3 regions of the Pseudomonas sp. S2_F07 genome follow, and region 2 is predicted to be linked to each of the others. Evidence: predicted binding sites of a transcription regulator. Region 2 holds the regulator's gene; each other region holds the start of a gene.

Region 1 (7,830 bases), 1.0 Mb from region 2:
GGATGCCCATGCGCTTGCCCAGGTCCGGCGCACCGGTGAACACCGCTGCTTCCCAGTTCAGGCAGGCCTGACGCAGGCGCTCGCCGAGGTTCTGGTAGAGGTAGAGCAGGCTCGCCTCATCGCCCAGACGCTCGCCGTACGGAGGGTTGCAGATCACCAGGCCTTTCTGGTTCTGGTCCGGACGCGGCTCGAAAGTTGCGACTTCGCCCTGGTAGATCTTGATCCACTCGCTCAGGCCGGCACGCTCGACGTTGTTGCGACCCGGTTGAATCAGTCGCGGATCAGCTTCGTAGCCGCGGATCCACAACGGTGTCTTGGCCAGGCCGGCCGCTGCGCGCTCAGAAGCTTCTTCATGCAATTTTTTCCACAGCGCCGGGACGTGACCGAGCCAGGCGGTGAAGCCCCACTGCTCGCGACGCAGGTTCGGCGCGATGTCGGCAGCGATCATCGCCGCTTCCACCAGGAAGGTGCCGACACCGCACATCGGGTCAGCCAGTGCGCCGCCTTCGGCCGCGATACGTGGCCAGCCGGAACGGATCAGGATGGCGGCCGCGAGGTTTTCCTTGAGCGGTGCCGCACCTTGCTGCAGGCGATAGCCGCGCTGGTGCAGGCTGTGACCCGACAGGTCGAGGGACAGAATGGCTTCGCCACGGTCCAGGCGCAGGTGAATACGCAGGTCCGGGTTGAGCTTGTCGATGGACGGACGGTCGCCTTGCGGGGTGCGCAGTTTGTCGACGATGGCGTCCTTGACCTTCAGCGCGCCGAAGTGGGTGTTGTCGATACCCGAGCCATGGCCGCTGAATTCGACGGCCAGGGTGCCGTCATTGAGCATGTGGTCTTGCCACTCGATGTCCAGCACGCCGTGGTACAGGTCTTCGGCGTCCTTCATCGGGAAGCGCTTGAGCACCAGCAGCACGCGGTTGGCCAGGCGCGACCACAGGCACAGGCGATAAGCGGTTTCCATGGTGGCCATGCCACGCACGGCAGAGGTGTGCTCCCGCGCTTCCTCAAGGCCAAGCCCGACGGCTTCCTCGATGAGCAGGCCTTCAAGGCCTTTTGGGCAAGTGAGGAAGAGTTCGAAACGATCGGACATGGGAATTCCAGAACCTTTAGCTGAGTGACCGGGCAACGCATTGCCGGTCCGGTTTTCAATCAGGCGCTTTTCTCGAAGAACGCCCGCGTGGCACGAAGGTGTGCCGTTCCACCCCTGCTGCCCGGGTTAAATGAGCTTAGATGCAAGGACAGATAAAAAAGTTGATGCAACAAAATGTCATAAGTCGACCCTTCGTCGAATAGTGCTTCCCGGCAACGGGAGCCATTCTCAGTAAAGGATTAAGCCCATCATCCAGCGCAGAGCCGATCATACCGGGGTTTGGCCAATAAATACGCTACAACTGCTCTGTTACTTATGGCGTTAGCACATGAACGGTTACGTCCTTATGACAAAACGATCATTCCCTCGATGTGACGCATTGGTTAGAACTCAATACAGGTTGGCGCCGCAATGACGCCAACACCTTGGCTCGTCACGCCGGCAACGAGCCCCCAACGGCAGAGTTTTTCTGCCAGACCTCAATAGAGGTCGACGCGATAAATACAGTCAACAAGTGAGGGCAACACCCTATGAGAAGACTTAAGCGTGATCCGTTGGAAAGAGCATTTTTGCGCGGATATCAATATGGCGTTGGTGGTAAATCCCGTGAGCTTTGCCCATTTACTCTACCGTCGGTACGTCAAGCCTGGATCAACGGCTGGCGAGAAGGACGCGGCGACAACTGGGACGGTATGACCGGCACTGCGGGAATCCACAGACTCAACGAACTTCACGCCGTCGGCTAATTACAGGGCACAACACTCCGACACGACAATCTGACTTTGTACTGAATTAACCACGCACGTCCCATCCGGACGGCGGGCTCCGGCCCAGGGGCTCCTTCAAGGAGCCCTTTTTTATGCCTGTCCCATATACCCCATTACCTTGTAGGAGCTGCCGAAGGCTGCGATCTTTTGACCTTGATTTCTAAAATCAAAAGATCGCAGCCTTCGGCAGCTCCTACAGGGGATCAGCGTAGCGCTGCGATTGCGTCTACCGACTCACGAATCAGCGCCGGGCCTTTGTAGATGAAGCCCGAATAGATCTGCACCAGGCTCGCGCCCGCTGCGATTTTCTCGGCCGCGTGCTTGCCTTCGGTAATGCCGCCCGCCGCAATGATCGGCAAACGCCCACCCAGCTCCGACGCCAGCACTTGCACGGTGTGGGTGCTCTTGTCACGAACCGGTGCGCCGGACAGGCCACCGGCTTCTTCGCCATGCTCCATGCCTTCGACGCCTGCGCGGCTCAGGGTGGTGTTGGTGGCGATGACGGCATCCATCCCGGTTTCGATCAGCGCTTGCGCAACTTGTGCGGTTTCTTCGTCGCTCATGTCCGGCGCGATCTTGATCGCCAGCGGTACATGCTTGCCATGACGCAATGCCAGTTCCGCGCGGCGCTCGGCCAGATCGGCCAGCAACTGCTTGAGCGAGTCACCGAATTGCAGGCTGCGCAGGCCCGGCGTGTTCGGCGAACTGACGTTGACCGTCACATAGCTGGCGTGGGCATAGACCTTGTCCAGGCAGATCAGGTAGTCGTCCACGGCACGCTCGACCGGCGTATCGAAGTTCTTGCCGATGTTGATGCCCAGCACGCCTTTGTACTTGGCCGCCGCCACGCGGGCCAGCAGGTGATCGACACCGAGGTTGTTGAAACCCATGCGGTTGATGATCGCCTCGGCTTCCGGCAAGCGGAACAGACGTGGCTTCGGGTTACCCGGCTGCGGACGCGGCGTGATGGTGCCGATTTCGACAAAACCGAAACCCAGCTGGGCGAAACCATCGATGGCTGCGCCGTTCTTGTCCAGGCCGGCGGCCAGACCTACCGGATTCGGGAAATCCAGGCCCATGACATTCACCGGCAGCTTCGCCGGGGCCTTGCACAGCAAGCCGTTGAGCCCAAGACGCCCGCCCGCGCCGATCAGGTCCAGGGACAGATCGTGGGAGGTTTCCGGGGAGAGTTTGAACAACAGCTGACGGGCCAGGGTGTACATGGGCGGATTTGACTCGATTGGCGGCGAATTGAGGCGGCGATTATAGCCGGGCAACGGGGTGGCAAGCGAGGCGCGTGATCAAATCAACGGATAATGGCATATGCCTTGCACCACTCTGGGCACCAGCACCCATGCCAACGACCGAATGTGTGCAAAGACAATGGCGTCGTCCCCGGCCTGCTCAAGCAAGAACTCGGGACGACGTTTTTTTTGCAAGGTGAACACGCGATGAACGAACCGTCAGCCGGCCCCCTGGCTTGGGTCAATGGCAGCGATGCCCCGGAAAAAACCGAAATCAATCTCGGCTTCATGGCCCTGAGCGACTGCGCTTCTGTGGTTGTCGCCGCCACACAGGGCTTCGCCCAGCCCCACGGTTTGACCCTGAACCTCAAGCGGCAATCGTCCTGGGCCAACCTGCGGGACAAACTGGTCAGCGGCGAACTCGATGCCGCCCACAGCCTCTATGGCCTGATTTACGCCGTTCACCTGGGCATCGGTGGCGTGGCCGCGACCGACATGGCCGTGTTGATGGGCCTGAACCGGAACGGTCAGAGCATCAATCTGTCCCACGGCCTGCAGGCGCTTGGAGTGACCAGTCCTGAAGCACTGGATCGGCACGTGCACCAAACTCGCTCAAAACTCACCTTCGCCCAGACGTTTCCCACCGGCACCCACGCCATGTGGTTGTATTACTGGCTCGCCAGCCAGGGCATTCACCCACTGCTGGATGTCGACAGCGTGGTGGTACCGCCACCGCAAATGGTCGCGCACCTGCGGGCCGGGCGTATCGACGGCTTCTGCGTCGGCGAGCCCTGGTCCGCCAGCGCCGTGCAACAGGACCTCGGTTTCACCCTGGCCACGACCCAGACCATCTGGCCCGATCATCCGGAAAAGGTCCTCGGCTGCACCCGTGCGTTCGTCGAGCAATACCCCAATACCGCCCGGGTGTTGGTGATGGCGATTCTGGAAGCCAGCCGCTTCATCGAAGAAAGCACCGAAAATCGCCGCAGCACCGCACAACTGCTCAGTGCCGCGCAGTACCTTGACGCACCACTGGACTGCATCGAACCGCGCCTTCTGGGCGAATACGCCGACGGCCTTGGCCACCGCTGGCAAGACCCGCACGCGCTGCGCCTGCACGGGGACGGCGAGGTCAACCTGCCGTACCTGTCCGACGGCATGTGGTTCATGACCCAGTTCCGCCGCTGGGGCTTGTTGCGCGATGACCCGGACTATCTCGCGGTGGCCCGGCAGGTCCAGCAACTGGACCTCTACCGTGAAGCCGCCCGTGCCGTCGGCGTCGCTTCGTCAGCCGGGGAAATGCGCAGCAGTCAGTTGATCGACGGCAAAATCTGGGACGGCTCGGACCCGGCCGGTTATGCCCGCAGTTTCAAACTGCATGCAATGAGCGACAGCTCGCACCGATCCGCCAGCCGCTGACAGGAGACCACGAACATGCTGCGTATCCTGCTGATCAACGACACCGCCAAAAAAGTCGGACGCCTGAAGGCCGCCCTGACCGAAGCCGGATTCGAAGTGATCGATGAATCCGGCCTGACCATCGACTTGCCCGAACGCGTCGAAACGGTGCGTCCGGATGTAATTCTGATCGATACCGAGTCACCGGGCCGCGATGTCATGGAACAAGTGGTGCTGGTGACGCGCGACCAGCCACGCCCGATTGTGATGTTCACGGACGAACACGACCCCGATGTGATGCGCCAGGCGATCAAGTCCGGGGTCAGTGCCTACATCGTCGAAGGCATTCACGCACAACGCCTGCAGCCGATTCTCGATGTGGCCATGGCACGCTTCGAGAGTGACCAGGCCTTGCGCGCCCAGTTGCATGCCCGCGACCAGCAATTGGCCGAGCGCAAGCGCATCGAACTGGCCAAGGGGCTGCTGATGAAAATGAAGGACTGCAACGAGGAAGAGGCCTACACACTGATGCGCCGCCAGGCGATGAGCCGCCAGCAGAAGCTGATTCAAGTGGCGGAGCAGATTATTGCCATGAGTGAATTATTGGGTTGAACAACAAAAGATCGCAGCCTTCGGCAGCTCCTACGGGGTGCACAGATTCCCCTGTAGGAGCTGCCGAAGGCTGCGATTTTTTTGCTTTACACAAATTTCCGATATGGCACAGATCTGGCTAGGTAATCACTACAGGTAACCAACGGCGGTTGCCCCACCTACGACAAAGACGTCGCTCACCTCATTTGCCCTTGGCGGATCGGGTGGCGGCGTTTTTTCGTTTTGGCCCCAGAGCACGGGGCCGGTGGTGCGGCCGTATCGGCGCCCCACCTGCAAGCTCATGACTCCTTTCGAGACTCTTCACAGCTGAGGTGCGCAATGAATTCAAGCTTCTGGAAATCCGGCCATACACCCACATTGTTCGCAGCGTTCCTCTATTTCGACCTGAGTTTCATGGTCTGGTACCTGCTCGGTCCTTTGGCGGTGCAGATCGCCGCTGACCTGCAGCTGACGACACAGCAACGGGGGCTGGTGGTCGCCACGCCGATTCTGGCCGGGGCGGTGTTGCGCTTCGTGATGGGGATGCTGGCTGATCGCCTGTCGCCCAAAACCGCCGGCCTGATCGGCCAGGTCATCGTGATCTGCGCCCTGTTCGGCGCCTGGAAACTCGGGATCCACAGCTACGAGCAAGCCTTGCTGCTGGGCCTGTTCCTCGGCATGGCCGGCGCTTCGTTCGCCGTCGCCCTCCCCCTGGCCTCCCAGTGGTATCCGCCGCAGCATCAAGGCAAGGCCATGGGCATCGCCGGCGCGGGTAACTCGGGCACGGTCCTCGCGGCATTGATCGCCCCGGTGCTGGCGGCGGCGTTTGGCTGGAGCAACGTGTTCGGCTTTGCCCTGATTCCGTTGATCCTGACCCTGGTCGTCTTCGCCTGGCTGGCCCGCAATGCCCCCGAGCGGCCAAAAGCCAAATCCATGGCCGACTACTTCAAGGCCTTGGGTGATCGTGACAGCTGGTGGTTCATGTTTTTCTACAGCGTGACGTTCGGCGGTTTCATCGGCCTGGCCAGCGCCCTGCCCGGTTATTTCAACGACCAGTACGGCCTGAACCCGGTGACTGCCGGCTACTACACCGCTGCCTGCGTGTTCGGTGGCAGCCTGATGCGCCCCCTGGGTGGTGCACTGGCTGACCGGTTTGGCGGCATTCGGACCCTGTTGGCGATGTACACCGTCGCGGCGACCTGCATTGCCGTGGTCGGCTTCAACCTGCCGAGTTCCTACGCCGCCCTGGCACTTTTCGTCTGCACCATGCTCGGTCTGGGCGCAGGCAATGGCGCGGTATTCCAGTTGGTGCCCCAGCGTTTTCGCCGGGAAATCGGCGTGATGACCGGCCTGATCGGCATGGCCGGCGGTATCGGCGGGTTTGCCCTCGCGGCCGGCATGGGCGCGATCAAGCAAAGCACCGGCAGCTATCAACTGGCGCTGTGGTTGTTCGCCAGCCTCGGCGTCCTGGCCTGGTTCGGTCTGCACGGCGTGAAACGTCGCTGGAGAACCACCTGGGGTTCGGCCGCCGTGACGGCTGCGCGGGTCTGAGGCCTCGATGAGCCTGCAACTGAGTTTCGCCGAAGCCAGTGCCATCGGTCCCCGCGAGGAAAACCAGGATGCCCTGCGCCTGGTCACGCCGGCTCCGGCGCTGGCCGCGAGCAAGGGTTACCTGTTCGCGATTGCCGACGGTGTCAGCCAGTGCGTCGATGGCGGTCTGGCCGCCCGTTCGACGCTGCAGGCCCTGGCGCTGGATTACTACGCCACGCCGGAAACCTGGAGCGTCGCACAGGCGCTCGATCGTCTGTTGCTGGCGCAGAACCGCTGGTTGCAGGCCAATGGCGGCGGACAACCGCTGCTGACCACCCTCAGTGCGCTGGTCCTGCGTGGCCGGCGTTTTACCCTGGCCCATGTCGGCGATTGCCGGGTGTATCGCTGGCACGCCGACCAATTGCAGCGAATCAGTGAGGATCACGTCTGGGACCAGCCGGGCATGCAGCATGTGCTGAAACGGGCACTGGGGCTCGATCAACACCTGGTGCTGGATTTTCTCGACGGTGAGTTGCGCCCCGATGAAAGCTTCGTCCTGCTCAGCGACGGCGTCTGGGCCGTCATGGGCGATACCGCCATTGCCGCGATCCTGCGGGACCAACCGGACTTGCACAGCGCTGCGCAAACCCTGGTCAATGCCGCGCACCTGGCGGGCAGCCAGGACAACGCCAGCGCCTTGCTGGTACGGGTCGATGCCTTGGGCGAAGCGAGCATTGGCGATGCATTGATGCACTTGCAGCAATGGCCACTGCCGCCCGCCCTGAAACCGGGTCAGGCGTTCGAGGGCTGGCAGGTCGAGGGGATCGTCGCACAGAGCCAGCAATCGCTGCTTTATCGCGTTCGCGACAGCCAGCAACAACCCTGGCTGCTGAAAACCCTGCCCGGGCGCCTGCACGACGATCACCAGGCCGGGCAAGCATTACTGTCGGAGGAATGGTTTCTCAAACGCGTGGCCGGTCGACACTTTCCTGAAGTCCATGCCGCCAGTCAGCGTCAGCATTTGTACTACGTGATGCGAGAATATTCGGGCGCTACCCTGGCCCAACGGCATGAGCAAAGCGGCCCCTTGCCGCTGCCCCAGTGGCAAGACATCGCCGAACGCTTGCTGCGAGCGGTCGGCCTGTTGCACCGGCGGCAGATCCTGCATCGCGATATCAAGCCGGAGAACCTGCTGCTGGGGGACGAT
Region 2 (7,830 bases):
AAGTCGAAACCGTTGAATTCAACCGCGACCAGGGTTTTGGCATCACCTTGTACGTCGGTCAGCGCAAAGGCTCGGCCAGCACTTCGGCCAGCGGCCCTGATGCGATTCGCGAAACCGTCGCCGCTGCACTGGCCATCGCCAAGCACACCTCGGAAGACGAAGCCTCGGGTCTTGCGGATGCCGCGCTGATGGCGCGGGATATTCAGGATTTCGACCTGTTCCACCAATGGGACATTACGCCGGAACAAGCCATCGAACAGGCCCTGGCCTGCGAAGCCGCGGCGTTTGCCGCCGACAGCCGGATCAAGAACGCCGACGGCACCACCCTCAGTACCCATCAGGGCTGCCGCGTTTATGGCAATAGCCACGGGTTTATCGGCGGTTACGCATCGACTCGCCACAGCCTGAGCTGCGTGATGATCGCCGAGGCCGATGGCCAGATGCAGCGTGATTACTGGTACGACGTGAACCGCCAAGGCAATCTGCTCGCCGACCCGGTGAGCATCGGTCAGCGCGCAGCGCAAAGGGCGGCGAGCCGTCTGGGCGCGCGTCCGGTGCCGACTTGCGAGGTGCCGGTGCTGTTTTCCGCAGAGTTGGCCGGGGGGCTGTTCGGCAGTTTCCTGTCGGCGATTTCCGGCGGCAGCCTGTATCGCAAGTCTTCGTTCCTTGAGGGCACTCTCGGGCAGAAGCTGTTTCCGGAGTGGCTGACCATCGACGAGCGTCCGCATCTGATGCGTGCCATGGGCAGCGCAGCGTTCGACGGTGATGGTTTGGCAACCTACGCCAAACCGTTCGTCGAAAAAGGCGAGTTGGTGTCGTATATCCTCGGCACCTATTCCGGCCGCAAGCTCGGCATGCCGAGCACGGCTAACGCCGGCGGCGTGCACAACCTGTTCGTCACCCATGGCGACGAAGACCAGGCCGCCTTGCTGCGGCGCATGGGACGTGGCTTGCTGGTGACTGAATTGATGGGGCAGGGCCTCAACATGGTGACCGGCGATTACTCCCGTGGTGCAGCGGGTTACTGGGTCGAGAACGGTGAAATCCAGTTCGCGGTGCAGGAAGTGACCATCGCCGGCAACATGCGCGACATGTTCAAGCAGATCGTGGCCGTGGGTAACGATCTTGAATTGCGCAGCAACATTCGCACAGGTTCGGTGCTGATCGAGCGGATGACGGTGGCGGGTAGCTAAGCCTCGGCCGCTGTACAAAAAAAGGCGCGTCACCCATTGGGTGGCGCGCCTTTTTTATTGACTACACGGCAACCTCCTTGCAGGAGCGAGCTTGCTCGCGAAGCGGAGTGTCAGGCGACATTGAAGTTGAAAGTGGTGATGCCATCGTCGGAACGCCGCCCGGAGCAGGCTCGCTCCTGCAACGGCTGGGCCTATCTTCTTTTCTGTAGCTTTTATTCGCCTTCGTCGAAGAAGTTGTTGATCAACGCCACCAGCGCATCCAGCGCTTCCTGTTCCTGCTCGCCTTCGGTGCTCAAGTGGATCGTGGTGCCTTTGCCGGCGGCCAGCATCATCATCGCCATGATGCTTTTGCCATCGACCATGGACTCTGGTGTCCGACCGGCCCGGATCTGGCACGGGAACTGACCCGCTACCCCAACGAATTTTGCAGAAGCGCGAGCGTGCAGGCCCAATTTATTGATGATTTCGATTTCCAGAGCAGGCATCGCGATGTGAATCCTTTAGCTGAGGTCGCGGTGGCGGACCTGGACGTTCTTCAGGGATTGTTGCAGCGTCTGCCCCAGACGCTCGGTCAGGTAGACGGAACGGTGATGTCCGCCAGTGCAGCCAATGGCAATGGTGACGTAGGCGCGGTTGCTGGCGGCAAAACGAGGCAGCCACTTTAGCAGGTATGTGGAAATGTCCTGAAACATCTCTTCGACATCCGGCTGTGCCGCCAGGTATTCGGCAACCGGTTGATCGAGCCCGGACTGCTCGCGCAATTCCGGTTTCCAGTAAGGGTTTGGCAGGCAGCGCACATCGAAAACCAGGTCGGCGTCCACCGGCATGCCGCGCTTGAAGCCGAAGGACTCGACCAGGAAGGCAGTTCCCGGCTCGGGCTGATTCAACAGGCGCAGTTTGATGGCGTCGCGCAGCTGGTACAGGTTCAGGCTGGTGGTGTTGATCTTGAGATCGGCAAGGTCGGCAATCGGCCCGAGCAGGGCGCTCTCAACGTTGATGGCTTCGGCCAGCGAACGGTTGGCGTTGCTCAGGGGGTGGCGTCGGCGGGTTTCCGAGAAGCGCTTGAGCAGGGTTTCTTCGTCGGCGTCCAGATACAGCACATCGCACTGGATGTGGCGGGCACGGACTTCCTCGAGCAGGTCGGGAAAGCGTGACAGGTGGCTTGGCAGGTTGCGCGCGTCAATGGAAACGGCGACCAGCGGCTGCAACATCTCGGTATGAACCAGGGCGCGCTCGGCCAGCTCCGGCAGCAGGCCGGCGGGCAGGTTGTCGATGCAGTAGTAGCCGTTATCCTCAAGTACGTTGAGGGCGGTACTTTTACCTGAGCCGGAACGGCCACTGACGATGATCAAGCGCATGATTACTGACCGTTTTGCTCGTTCAGGACAACCTGATACAGGGCTTCGTTACTTGCAGCACTACGCAGCTTTTCACGCACGTCCTTGCGGTCGAGCATGCTGGCGATCTGTCGCAGCAGCTCAAGGTGCGCATCGGTGGCGGCTTCCGGGACCAGCAGCACGAACAGCAGGTCAACCGGCGCACCATCGATGGCGTCGAAATCGATAGGGGCGTCCAGGTGCATCAATGCACTGATGGGCGAAACACAGCCCTTGAGACGGCAATGTGGAATGGCGATGCCGTTACCAAACCCGGTGGAACCGAGTTTTTCACGAGCAATCAGTGCCTCGAAGACATCTTGCATCTCCAGGGCCGGCACTTCGCGGGCGATCAGATTGGCAATTTGTTCGAGGGCTTTCTTTTTACTGCCTCCCGGCACGTTCACCAGGGAACGGCCGGGGGTCAGGATACTTTCAAGTCGGATCATGGGTAGGGAGTGTTAACGACCGGTTGCGCCCTGTAGGAGGCTCTGGGTCTTTTCCTTATGCTTTTTGAGTTGTTTATCCAGCTTGTCGGTGAGTGCGTCGATCGCGGCGTACATATCGGTATGCTCCGCGTTGGCGACCACTTCATTCCCGGGAATATGCAGCGTGGCTTCGATTTTCTGCTTCAGTTTTTCGACGGTCATCGTGACCTGCACATTAGTGATCTTGTCGAAATGTCGCTCCAATCGTTCGAGTTTTTCGCCGATGTAGGTGCGAAGAGGTTCGGTCACTTCCAGTTGGTGTCCACTGATGTTGACTTGCATACAGCTTCTCCTTCGTTGCCAGTGCATAAAGCGGTAGACCAGATGATCTACCACTGGAACGCTGTGGCGTGGCCCTACATCAACCGCTTGCGTTCGCTCGAAGGCGCGATCCCGAGGGATTCGCGGTACTTGGCGACGGTGCGGCGAGCCACCTGAATGCCTTGTGCCTCCAGTAAACCAGCGATCTTGCTGTCACTCAACGGCTTTTTCTGATTTTCCGCTGCAACCAGTTTTTTGATGATCGCCCGGATCGCCGTGGACGAGCATTCGCCGCCTTCGGAGGTGCTTACGTGACTGGAAAAAAAGTACTTCAGTTCATAAATGCCCCGGGGGGTGTGCATGAATTTCTGGGTGGTCACCCGTGAAATCGTCGATTCATGCATGCCGACCGCTTCGGCGATGTCATGCAGGACCAGCGGCTTCATGGCTTCGTCGCCGTACTCCAGGAAGCCGCGCTGATGCTCGACGATCTGGGTGGCAACCTTCATCAGGGTTTCATTGCGGCTCTGCAGGCTCTTGATGAACCAGCGGGCTTCCTGCAGCTGATTGCGCATGAAGGTATTGTCGGCGCTGGTGTCGGCGCGGCGCACGAAACCGGCGTACTGGGCATTGACCCGCAGCCGTGGCACCGACTCCTGATTGAGTTCCACCAGCCAGCGCTCGTTGTCCTTGCGCACGATGACGTCAGGAACGACGTACTCGGCTTCGGTGGACTCGATCTGCGAGCCCGGGCGCGGGTTTAGGCTCTGGACCAGCTCGATGACCTGGCGCAGTTCGTCTTCCTTGAGCTTCATGCGGCGCATCAACTGGCTGTAGTCACGGCTGCCAAGCAGGTCGATGTAATCGCTGACCAGGCGCTTGGCTTCGGCCAGCCAAGGGGTCTTGGCAGGCAGCTGGCGCAATTGCAGCAGCAGGCATTCACCGAGGTTGCGGGCGCCGATGCCGGCTGGCTCGAATTGCTGGATGCGGTGCAGGACGGCTTCGATCTCGTCCAGTTCGATGTCCAGTTCCGGGTCGAAGGCTTCGAGGATTTCCTCGAGGGTTTCGTCCAGGTAGCCCTGATTGTTGATGCAGTCGATCAGGGTCACGGCGATCAGGCGATCGGTGTCGGACATCGGGGCCAGGTTCAGTTGCCACAGCAAGTGGCTCTGCAGGCTTTCGCCGGCCGAGGTGCGGGTGGTGAAGTCCCACTCGTCATCATCATTGCTGGGCAGGCTGCTGGCGCTGGTCTGGTAAACGTCTTCCCACGCGGTGTCGACGGGGAGTTCGTTGGGGATACGCTCGTTCCAGTCACCCTCATCGAGGTTATCAACCGTCGGGGCGCTTTCCTGATAGGAAGGTTCCTGGATGTCAGTGTTGGGCTTTTGTTCGGCGTTGTCGGCCAAGGGATCGGAATTGTCGAAGTCGTCGCCTTCTTCCTGGCGTTCGAGCATCGGATTTGACTCCAGGGCCTCCTGGATTTCCTGTTGCAGGTCCAGGGTCGACAATTGGAGCAGGCGGATGGCCTGTTGCAGCTGCGGTGTCATCGTCAGCTGCTGGCCCATTCTCAAGACTAGCGATGGTTTCATGGCAGGGGCTTAACACCTTATTCGCCGGCGCACATGCGCCATCCACTACAGGGCGCCGGGGCGCCAAACTTAAGCAAATTATATGCCTGAAACTAAAGGGTTTGCCTAGAGCGCTGTAACAATAAAAAACTATAAAGCGGTGTTGCTGCGCTGCCCTTGTTGAGGGCTGACCACGCTTGTCGGCACGGTGAGTGCCCGGGCGATGGCCTGGGCACGACTCAGTGCTTACAGGCGGAACTCATGGCCCAGATACACTTCCTTGACCAGGTCGTTGGCCAGGATGGTCTCTGCGTCGCCCTCGGCGATCAGTTGGCCGTCATTGACGATGTAGGCGGTTTCACAGATATCCAGGGTTTCACGAACGTTGTGGTCCGTGATCAGCACGCCAATGCCCTTGGCCTTGAGGTGGTGAATGATCTGCTTGATGTCGCCGACCGAAATCGGGTCCACGCCGGCGAAGGGTTCGTCGAGGAGGATGAATTTCGGGTTGGTGGCCAGGGCGCGGGCGATTTCCACGCGACGACGCTCGCCGCCGGACAGGCTCATGCCCAGGTTGTCGCGGATGTGGCTGATGTGGAATTCCTGCAGCAGGCTTTCCAGTTCCTTGCGACGGCCGGCCTTGTCGAGTTCCTTGCGGGTCTCGAGGATGGCCATGATGTTGTCGGCCACCGACAGCTTGCGAAAGATCGATGCTTCCTGCGGCAAGTAACCGATACCGGCCTTTGCGCGGCCGTGCATCGGCTGGTGGCTGACGTCCAGGTCATCGATCAGGACGCGGCCCTGGTCGGCTTGCACCAGGCCGACGATCATGTAGAAGCAGGTGGTCTTGCCGGCGCCGTTCGGGCCAAGCAGGCCGACGATCTGGCCGCTGTCGATGGACAGGCTGACATCACGCACGACCTGGCGGCTCTTGTAGCTCTTGGCCAGATGCTGAGCTTTCAGAGTTGCCATTACTGGGCCTTTTTCTCGTCGGTTTTCTTCTTCGGCTGGATCACCATGTCGATACGCGGACGCGCCTCGGTGACCTTGCTGCCTGTGGCGCGACCGGCGCTGGCGAGCTTCTTGTCGGTGTCGTAGACAATTTTCTCGCCTTGGGTGACGTTGTTGTCCTTGTCGACAACTTTGGCCTTGTCGATCAGTACGACGCGATTTTGCGCGGCGTGGTACTGGATCGTCACGCCCCAGCCCTGCACGGGCTTGGTGTCGCCAGCCGTTTGCAATTGCTCGAAGTACGCCAGGTTGCCCACCGAGGTCACTACGTCAATGTCGCCAGTCGGGGTGCGGGTGATGGTAACGGTGTTGCCTGTCACCTTCATCGAGCCTTGGGTGATGATCACGTCACCCTTATAGGTAGCAATACCTTGCTTGTCGTCCAGTTGGGCATCGTCGGCCTGGATGCGGATAGGCTGCTGTTGATCTTCCGGCAGAGCCCAGGCGCTCACGCTTCCCAGTGCTGCGCCCAGACTGAGCAAAATCGGGAGGGTTTTAACGAGCCTCATACTGTCCTCTTACGTTCGATAGCAGGTGTATCCTGCTTTCTTTCAAATACGCTTTCATTCCCTTGCCAGTCGATACACCGCCAGCGCCGTCGATTCTAACGTCTTGCTCGGTCTGCGCATATTGCTGCTGCGGGAACACGGTCATGCGGGTGCTGGTGATCAGGGTTCTACGGTTTTTCTCGTCGAAACGCGTGATGCGCACGTCATCGATCAGTTCGACCTGCGTGCCATCAGGATTGACCTCGCCGCGCAGGCTCTGGACGTGCCACGGGAATTCAGTGCCGCGGAACACATTCAGGTCGGGGTTGGTCAGCAATGTCACCTCGGTCGCCTTCAGGTGCTCGACCTTGTCGGACACCAGATCATATTGCAGCTTGCCGTCGGGCAGGTACTGCACGCTGTGGGCGTTGATGGCGTAATAGTCGATCGCGCTCTCATCGACCGGCGTTACCGGCTTGTCGAGGAAGCGTTCCGGGCTGATGTTCCAGTAGCCAACCGCGGCGAATATTGCCGCGATGCAAGTGAACATCAGGGTGTTGCGAAACTTTTTGCTCAGCATAGTGGGCTCACAGGTACGCCGCATTGGCCGCATCGAGGCGGTCCTGGGCGCGCAGGATCAATTCGCAGAATTCGCGAGCGGCACCTTCGCCACCGCGGGCGAGGGTGATGCCGTGAGCGTGTTCACGCACGAAACCGGCGGCATTGGCCACCGCCATGCCCAGGCCGACGCGACGAATCACCGGCAGGTCCGGCAGGTCGTCGCCGAGGTAGGCCACCTGTTCATAGCTCAGGTTGAGTTGGGCCAGCAGTTCGTCGAGTACCACCAGTTTATCTTCGCGACCCTGATAGAGGTGCGGGATACCGAGGTTTTTGGCCCGCCGCTCGACCACCGGGGTCTTGCGGCCACTGATGATGGCGGTCTGCACGCCGGCGGCCATCAGCATCTTGATGCCCTGGCCGTCGAGGGTGTTGAAGGTCTTGAACTCGCTGCCGTCTTCGAGGAAATACAGGCGCCCATCGGTCAGCACGCCATCGACATCGAACACCGCCAGCTTGATCTGTTTGCCGCGTTGCAGCAGGTCCGCACTCATTACATTACTCCTGCACGCAACAAGTCGTGCATGTTCAAGGCGCCGACCGGGCGGTCGTCTCTGTCGACCACGACCAGCGCGTTGATTTTATGATCTTCCATGATTTTCAGCGCTTCGGCGGCGAGCATCTCGGCGCGGGCAGTCTTGCCGTGTGCAGTCATGACCTGGTCGATGGTAGCGCTATGGATGTCGATGCTACGGTCCAGCGTGCGACGCAAGTCACCGTCGGTAAAGATCCCGGCCAGCTTTCCATCGGCTTCCAGGATCACCGTCATGCCCAGGCCTTTGCGGGTCATTTCCATCAGCGCGTCCTTCAGCAGGGTGCCGCGCTGT
Region 3 (7,830 bases), 1.1 Mb from region 2:
GCCAATCGTCCCGTAGCCTGGCGCGATTGCTGTCAGCCGTTCGCGGGCTCTATCACTACCTGAACCGTGAAGGCCTGTGCGACCACGATCCAGCCAATGGCCTCGCACCGCCCAAAGGCGAACGCCGCCTGCCGAAAACCCTCGATACCGACCGCGCCCTGCAACTGCTGGAAGGTGGTGTGGAGGACGACTTTCTCGCACGCCGGGACCAGGCGATTCTGGAACTGTTCTACTCCTCGGGGCTGCGCCTGTCGGAGCTGACCGGACTCAATCTCGATCAGCTCGACCTGGCCGACGGCATGGTCCAGGTGCTCGGCAAGGGCAGCAAGACCCGACTGTTGCCGGTGGGTAAAAAGGCTCGCGAAGCACTGGAACAATGGTTGCCGCTGCGGGCGATGGCCAACCCGGCAGACGATGCGGTGTTTGTCAGCCAGCAAGGCCGCCGCCTCGGCCCCCGGGCGATCCAGGTGCGGGTCAAGGCTGCCGGCGAGCGCGAACTGGGGCAGAACCTGCACCCGCACATGTTGCGGCACTCCTTCGCCAGCCATTTGCTGGAATCCTCCCAGGACCTGCGCGCAGTACAGGAACTGCTCGGCCACTCGGACATCAAGACTACGCAGATCTACACCCACCTGGACTTCCAGCACCTGGCCACGGTCTACGACAACGCCCACCCAAGGGCCAAACGCATTAAGGGCGACGATTCATGAGCATTCAGTTGATCACCTTCGACCTCGACGACACCTTGTGGGACACCGCCCCCGTCATCGTCAGCGCCGAAGCCGTTTTGCGTGAATGGCTGACCGAGTACGCACCCAACCTTGGGGCGGTGCCGGTGGAGCATCTGTGGACCATTCGTGAGCGCGTGTTGAGCAACGAGCCTGGCCTCAAGCACCGCATCAGCGCATTGCGTCGGCGGGTGCTGTTCCATGCACTCGAAGAGTCTGGCTACACCCATGCAGAAGCCTCGGATCTGGCGGACAAGAGCTTTGAAGTGTTCCTGCATGCCCGGCATCAGATCGAAGTGTTTCCAGAGGTCGAACCGACCCTGGAAATTCTCGCCAACCATTACGCTCTCGGCGTGATCACCAATGGCAACGCCGATGTGCGTCGGCTGGGCCTGGCGGATTACTTCAAGTTTGCGTTGTGCGCCGAAGACATCGGCATCGCCAAACCCGATGCGCGACTGTTTCAGGAGGCCTTGCAGCGTGGTGGCGCGACCGCTGAAACGGCGGTGCACATTGGCGATCATCCGGGCGATGACATTGCCGGTGCGCAGCAGGCGGGAATGCGGGCAATCTGGTTCAACCCGGCGGGCAAGGTCTGGGAAGCCGAACGGTTGCCGGATGCGGAGATTCGCAGCCTGACCGATTTGCCGGCGCTGTTGGCGCGGTGGAACAAGGCCTCAGCCTGACACAGAACCAATGTGGGATCGCCGCACCGCCGCTCCCACAGGGATCACCACAGGTTTCATATTTTTGTTTCAGGCATGAAAAAGCCCGCAGCGACGGCGGGCTTTTTCAGCAAGCGGGTAGCAGGCTCAGATAGGCCGGCTGCCGTACTTGTTGTCCGGTTTCTTGGGCGGATCGGCGACCACATTGGCCTCCACTTCCTGCACCTTGCCACCCTTGGCCAAAAACTCCTCCATGGCCCGCGCGAGAGCATCGCGTTCCTTGTTCTTGGCTTCGACGCTTGGCAATTCATCGACCGATACCGCTGCCTTGGCCTTGCCTTTGGCAGCCGGAACCGGCGCATCACCGCCGTCGTCTTCAGCGACGTCTTCCGCCGCTGCTTCCAGACCTTCTTCGGTTTCGTCGTCGTCGCCTACTTCGAGGTCGTCGTTTTCCAGATCATCGTCGCTCATGTTCTACCTCATGACTTGCGAAAAGCAGATTAGTTATAGCCCAGCTTTGCCCTCTGTCGAAGGCAGCAGGAAAAAATTCAACAGCCGCTGCTGACCAGCGGCTATGCCTCTTCACCGTGTACGGTGGCGAGGACTTTACGGGCACCGCCATGATCACGGTGCTCGCCCAGATAAACGCCTTGCCAGGTCCCCAACGCCAGCTGGCCTGCCGAAATCGGCAAACTGAGCTGACAGCCAAGCACGCTGGCCTTGAAGTGCGCCGGGAGGTCGTCCAGGCCTTCGTCGTTATGCTCATAGCCGTCTGTTCCTTGTGGGATCAGACGATTGAAAAATCGTTCGAAGTCGCGACGTACCGCCGGATCGGCGTTCTCGTTGATGGTCAACGACGCCGAGGTATGCTGCAGCAACAAATGCAACAGACCGACCCGACACGCCTTGAGTTCAGGCAGGCCGGCGAGTAACTCGTCCGTTACCAGATGAAAGCCCCGGGGCCTCGCCCGCAAGGTAATCAGAGTCTGTTGCCACATACAGTTCTCCGCACGTTCGGGGCGCATTCTAGCGCGCTCTGGGAAAAAACAAAGGCCCTAATATTCCTTCAATCCTGTAAGCCTTTGGCTGCACAAAAACACCCGACGTAAACATCGTAAAACCTGTAGGAAAAAACCTTTCAGCCCAGCCTTCAACAACAAATTCCAGACAAAAAAATGCCCGGCAAGCCGGGCAGTTTTTTTAGCGCTTGCTTACAAGTTGTAGCCGCGTTCGTTGTGAAGCGCCAGATCGATGCCGACCGCCTCTTCTTCTTCGTTGATACGCAAGCCCATGACCGCATCCAGCACCTTGAGGATGATGTATGTAGCGATCGCGGTGTAGATCACCGTGAAGCCCACGCCTTTGCACTGAATCCACACTTGCGCGGCGATGTCGGTCACGGTGCCGAAGCCACCCAGGGACGGAGCAGCGAACACACCGGTCAGGATTGCGCCGAGGATACCGCCGATACCGTGCACACCGAAGGCGTCCAGGGAGTCGTCATAGCCGAGCTTGCGCTTGAGGGTGGTGGCGCAGAAGAAGCACACCACGCCAGCCGCCAGACCGATTACCAGCGCGCCCATCGGGCCGACAGTGCCGGCAGCCGGGGTGATTGCCACCAGACCGGCAACCACGCCCGAAGCGATGCCCAGTGCGCTAGGCTTGCCGTGGGTGAGCCACTCGGCAAACATCCAGCCCAGTGCGGCAGCGGCGGTAGCAATCTGAGTTACCAGCATCGCCATGCCGGCGGTGCCATTGGCCGCAGCGGCGGAACCGGCGTTGAAACCGAACCAGCCAACCCACAGCATGGCCGCGCCCATCAGGGTGTAACCGAGGTTGTGCGGAGCCATCGGCGTGGTCGGGAAGCCCTTGCGCTTGCCCAGCACCAGGCAGGCAACCAGACCAGCCACACCGGCGTTGATGTGCACCACTGTGCCACCGGCGAAATCGAGCACGCCCCAGTCCCACATCAGGCCGCCGTTGCCGGACCAGACCATGTGTGCGATCGGCGCATACACCAGGGTGAACCAGATGCCCATGAACACCAGCATCGCGGAGAACTTCATCCGCTCGGCGAACGCACCGACGATCAGCGCCGGGGTGATGATCGCGAAGGTCATCTGGAAGGTGACGAATACCGCCTCAGGGAACAGCGCCGCAGGGCCGGTCAGGCTGGCTGGCGTGATGCCGGCGAGGAATGCCTTGCCCATGCCGCCGAAGAACGAGTTGAAGTTGACGACGCCTTGCTCCATGCCCGTGGTGTCGAACGCGATGCTGTAGCCATAAATGACCCACAGGACGCTGATCAGACCGGTAATGGCGAAGCACTGCATCATCACGGAAAGAATGTTTTTCGACCGAACCATGCCGCCGTAGAACAGCGCGAGGCCGGGAATGGTCATAAACAGCACCAAGGCCGTCGAGGTCATCATCCAGGCGGTGTCGCCGGAGTTGAGGACTGGGGCCGCCACTTCGTCTGCCGCCAGAGCAAGGCTGGGCATTACGATGGACAACAGGGCTCCTAGCCCTGCGAATTTACGCAGAGTCATATTGTTTTCTCCTGGGGCGTTGGGTTTGTGGCGGCTTAGATTGCGTCGGTATCGGTTTCGCCGGTACGGATGCGAATCGCCTGTTCCAGATTGACCACGAAGATCTTGCCGTCACCGATCTTGCCGGTGTTGGCAGCCTTGGTGATGGCCTCGATTACCCGGTCCAGATCCTTGTCGTCGATGGCGACGTCGATCTTCACCTTGGGCAGGAAATCGACCACGTATTCCGCGCCGCGATACAGCTCGGTGTGACCCTTCTGCCGACCAAAGCCTTTGACTTCAGTGACGGTAATGCCCTGCACGCCGATCTCGGACAGCGACTCGCGTACGTCGTCCAGCTTGAACGGCTTGATGATGGCAGTGACTAGCTTCATGAAAACTCTCTCCCGAATTGGTGGACTTGCCCCAGGAAAACAAACCCGACTCAAGTCTAAGCGCAGTGCCTGGCTTTGTAACGCATCGTCGGCCCTGACCTGCCCGTCCGACGCTCCTCACGAAACACTCCCCCGCTTCGCTTGGCGCACTGCGTTCGTCACAGTGACTGCATCAGTGCATGGGTCACCAGCATCTAAGCAGAAACCTTGCCATCTCCACAAAACCCATAGTTTTCAATCTTTTGCCGGCAGATGTCCGCCATATCGCAACAACACTCGCCGGGTTACGCACAACAACGGTGCGGCACCGTCCGTCCCAATGCGCGAAAAGTGTGCATCCCTTGCCCGCGCAAATGACTATAGACACTGCGTGATACACTGCCCGTCATTGTTTCCAGGACATTGCCCATGCTCGCGCCAAAAGACTTCCTCGACGCCCTCACCGGCACCGCCTCCCGCCTCTTCAGCGGCGATACGCCTCTGCCGAAAACTGAAATCGAAAGCCAGTTCAAAATGCTGCTGCAGAGCGGCTTCAGCAAACTGGATCTGGTGAGCCGGGAAGAATTCGATAGCCAGATGGTCGTGCTGGCACGCACGCGGGCTCGGCTGGAGAGCCTTGAGGCGAAGGTGGCGGAGCTGGAAGCGAAGCTGAATCCGCCGACTGAATAAATTCTGATGTGAAATGCAGTCCCCCTGTGGGAGCGAGCCTGCTCGCGATTGAAGGTCGGCACGACCTTGCACTTCACCTGTAGGAGCTGCCGCAGGCTGTGATCTTTTGATCGCAAGCCCCGCAACAATCCCGGCAACGTCCTACAAACATCACACCGCCGTCCGATTGCGCCGCAGATCTCCGGTTCCTAAGCTCACCCTCAGCTGAATGTTCAGCACTGGGTTTGGCGACCCGGAAGCTAAAGGAGCATGACGACCATCGACGCAAGTCATGGCGGTTGTGCGTGGGAGATCTCCGGGTCTGCCGGGTTCCTTTTGCTCCGGTTCGCCAACCCGCGTACAACTGCCACCCAATTGTTTGGCGACAATTGCCGGCAGCCCTTAAGCAAAAGGAGCTGTATCAATGAATCGAGATGATGCTTACCTGATTCCGCAAGTCTTCACCCGCCACAAACTCCACCTCCACGCCCTCCTGATACAAAACCAACCCTGGTTCAGCGCCCGCGACCTAGGGCGACTGCTACGCATCTACCTCAACGACCGCCAAGTCCGAAAACTCGACCCCGACCAATACCAAACAGCCAAAACCCTCATCCACGGACATATCGAAAACACCCTGCTGGTCAGCGAATCCGGCGTCTACGCATTACTGGTCTACCACTACTGCCCCGAGTACCGAGCTCTGCGTGAATGGCTCACCCACGAAGTTGTTCCCGCCCTGCGAGATGCCCAATACCCCACCACAACCGAACGCCCGCAACTGAGCCTGCTCAACTGGCCGGAAATGTCGTTGAGCCTGCTGCACTGGAACAACCAGCCGTGGATTCGGTTGCAGGATGTGCCGCAGATGATGACAGAGCAGGAGCAGGCAAGACGCCCGGTAAAACCGTGGTGGAAGCGGGCTTCACTCGTCTTGCAGTCGCTTTGAATATTTAACGTTCAACCACGCTCGATCTGGGCCGAGCGCAACTCGTAGGTCGATTGCAGATTCAGCCAGAACTCGGGCGTGGTGTTCAGGTTGATGGATAGCTTTTGCGCCAGACCAACACTGACACCGCTCCGCTGATTCACAACATCGCTTATTTCCGCCTCCGGGTCGTTCAACGAGCGAGCCAGAGCATCGGTTGTAACGCCCAGTGGCTTCAAAAACTCCTCACTGAGAATTTCGCCAGGATGAATCGGGCGCATCCCATTCCTGTTCATTCACGCCTCCTAAGGCTGCATTCAGCGAGATCATAAGCAGCAACCTTCATCCGGCAAGACCATCCACGCTCTTTCACCGACGTCCTTCATCTTTCTCGGCAGGGTCCTACAAAAAGCGGCGCTCCGGCCTGATTTATCAGTCCTCACCCTTTTCTTTACGCTTTTCGCCTTGTTACTCGATAGACGCCAGCAATGAGAAGAAAAGGAAAAGGCACCGAACTTCGAAACCAGACTTACAAATCAGATGCACGAAAGCTCGCATATAAAATGTTCGTCAAGGACTGTAAATCTCGGGCCAGGAAACTCAACACCGAGGCGGTTAGGTTCGACCCAATAACTCCAGCTGCGATTACTGCCTGCCTCCCGTGGTTGGAAGCTGCACTCTTCCCATGGGAAAGCGTGTCGAACTGGAAGTGCAAAGATGCCAAGGGACTGGATTTGGCCATCTGGTACGAACAGAAACTATGTGGTCTGTGTTATGCCACTCCGCGTAAAAGCGCTATTTGCATAAAGATCATTCTTTTGCAGGGTCACCCAGACAGGTCTCATCCTCTTCGTGGCTTGATCGCTCCGATGGCACTGCTGGCTACAGATACCTATGCACGAATGCTGGGGTGCAAAGAAATAGAGATTCAGGATCCTGGCCCAAATGTCGTCCCCTACTACCAGAACCTCGGATTCAGCTTCGACCAGAACAATCGACTTGTCATTTACCTGGACGATTAATAGTATCGATCTCACTCCAAGGCACAGGAGGTGTCCATGATTCAAAGAAAGCGAAAAGCCAAGCTTTTACTCATTATTCAATATCATGCTGAAGCACTTCGGCTAGGCGGCAAGATTTCAGCCAATCAACAACGATTTCTTGATGTCGCTGCGGCTCACGGCAAAGACCTTGAACCTCCGGGCTTACTTGCCGGTAAAAGAGTCTGAAACTGTTTACCAAAGAACCGCTTGAATGGCGGTTTTTTGCTGCCCGCCCGTCCGGCGATAGCTCGCAACATCCTGCGAAAATTCACCTTCCCTGACACCACGCGAAATGCTCATCTCCTGACTACCCTTGAAAAACCGCAGGAAGCGGCTCCCCGTAATTTCAAGGAACGACCATGTCCCTCTCCATCGTCCACAGCCGCGCCCAGGTGGGCGTGGAAGCGCCTGCCGTTACCGTAGAAGTTCATCTGGCCAACGGCTTGCCGTCGTTGACGATGGTCGGTCTACCTGAAGCCGCAGTGAAGGAAAGCAAAGACCGGGTGCGCAGTGCGATCATCAATTCGGGGCTGCAGTTTCCTGCGCGTCGGATCACGCTGAATCTGGCGCCCGCTGATTTGCCCAAGGATGGCGGGCGATTCGATCTGGCGATTGCCCTGGGGATTCTCTCGGCCAGCGTGCAGGTGCCGACGCTGACGCTGGATGACGTGGAGTGCCTGGGGGAGCTGGCGCTTTCCGGTGCAGTGCGGCCGGTCCGTGGAGTGCTGCCGGCGGCATTGGCGGCGCGCAAGGCCGGGCGCTGGTTGATGGTGCCGCAGGCGAATGCCGAAGAGGCCTGCCTGGCGTCAGGGTTGAAGGTCATCGCAGTGGACCATCTGCTGCAGGCAGTGGCACATTTCAATGGGCACACGCCCATCGAGCCTTACGCCTCCAA

What was found. The regulator sigma-54, encoded in region 2, starts transcription at its own class of promoters, with help from an activator protein. The targets are predictions, from matches to a motif close to ANTGGCATNNANNTTGCTNT.
Positions count from the first base shown of each region.
Region 1: a site for sigma-54 is predicted at 3,176-3,195, ahead of AB4O40_RS26545 (CmpA/NrtA family ABC transporter substrate-binding protein). Genes of this name have one in related genera too.
Region 3: a site for sigma-54 is predicted at 4,512-4,531, ahead of glnK (P-II family nitrogen regulator). Genes of this name have one in related genera too.

Region 1 is NZ_CP162758.1:5,829,078-5,836,907, reverse strand. It holds gene rlmKL (bifunctional 23S rRNA (guanine(2069)-N(7))-methyltransferase RlmK/23S rRNA (guanine(2445)-N(2))-methyltransferase RlmL) at 1-1,093, opposite strand, end outside; gene rmf (ribosome modulation factor) at 1,624-1,839, shown strand; gene AB4O40_RS26550 (quinone-dependent dihydroorotate dehydrogenase) at 2,064-3,083, opposite strand; gene AB4O40_RS26545 (CmpA/NrtA family ABC transporter substrate-binding protein) at 3,312-4,523, shown strand; gene AB4O40_RS26540 (ANTAR domain-containing response regulator) at 4,539-5,114, shown strand; gene AB4O40_RS26535 (nitrate/nitrite transporter) at 5,433-6,644, shown strand; gene AB4O40_RS26530 (protein kinase domain-containing protein) at 6,652-7,830, shown strand, end outside.
Region 2 is NZ_CP162758.1:4,812,341-4,820,170, forward strand. It holds gene pmbA (metalloprotease PmbA) at 1-1,193, shown strand, start outside; gene AB4O40_RS21740 (HPr family phosphocarrier protein) at 1,406-1,678, opposite strand; gene rapZ (RNase adapter RapZ) at 1,694-2,551, opposite strand; gene ptsN (PTS IIA-like nitrogen regulatory protein PtsN) at 2,554-3,018, opposite strand; gene hpf (ribosome hibernation-promoting factor, HPF/YfiA family) at 3,031-3,339, opposite strand; gene AB4O40_RS21760 (RNA polymerase factor sigma-54) at 3,414-4,907, opposite strand; gene lptB (LPS export ABC transporter ATP-binding protein) at 5,133-5,858, opposite strand; gene lptA (lipopolysaccharide transport periplasmic protein LptA) at 5,858-6,406, opposite strand; gene lptC (LPS export ABC transporter periplasmic protein LptC) at 6,393-6,965, opposite strand; gene AB4O40_RS21780 (KdsC family phosphatase) at 6,973-7,497, opposite strand; gene AB4O40_RS21785 (KpsF/GutQ family sugar-phosphate isomerase) at 7,497-7,830, opposite strand, start outside.
Region 3 is NZ_CP162758.1:3,688,044-3,695,873, forward strand. It holds gene xerC (tyrosine recombinase XerC) at 1-710, shown strand, start outside; gene AB4O40_RS16745 (HAD family hydrolase) at 707-1,414, shown strand; gene sutA (transcriptional regulator SutA) at 1,541-1,864, opposite strand; gene AB4O40_RS16755 (secondary thiamine-phosphate synthase enzyme YjbQ) at 1,966-2,391, opposite strand; gene AB4O40_RS16760 (ammonium transporter) at 2,605-3,942, opposite strand; gene glnK (P-II family nitrogen regulator) at 3,978-4,316, opposite strand; gene AB4O40_RS16770 (accessory factor UbiK family protein) at 4,725-4,985, shown strand; gene AB4O40_RS16775 (BRO-N domain-containing protein) at 5,389-5,913, shown strand; gene AB4O40_RS16780 (HigA family addiction module antitoxin) at 5,925-6,188, opposite strand; gene AB4O40_RS16785 (hypothetical protein) at 6,381-6,914, shown strand; gene AB4O40_RS16790 (hypothetical protein) at 6,951-7,121, shown strand; gene AB4O40_RS16795 (YifB family Mg chelatase-like AAA ATPase) at 7,295-7,830, shown strand, end outside.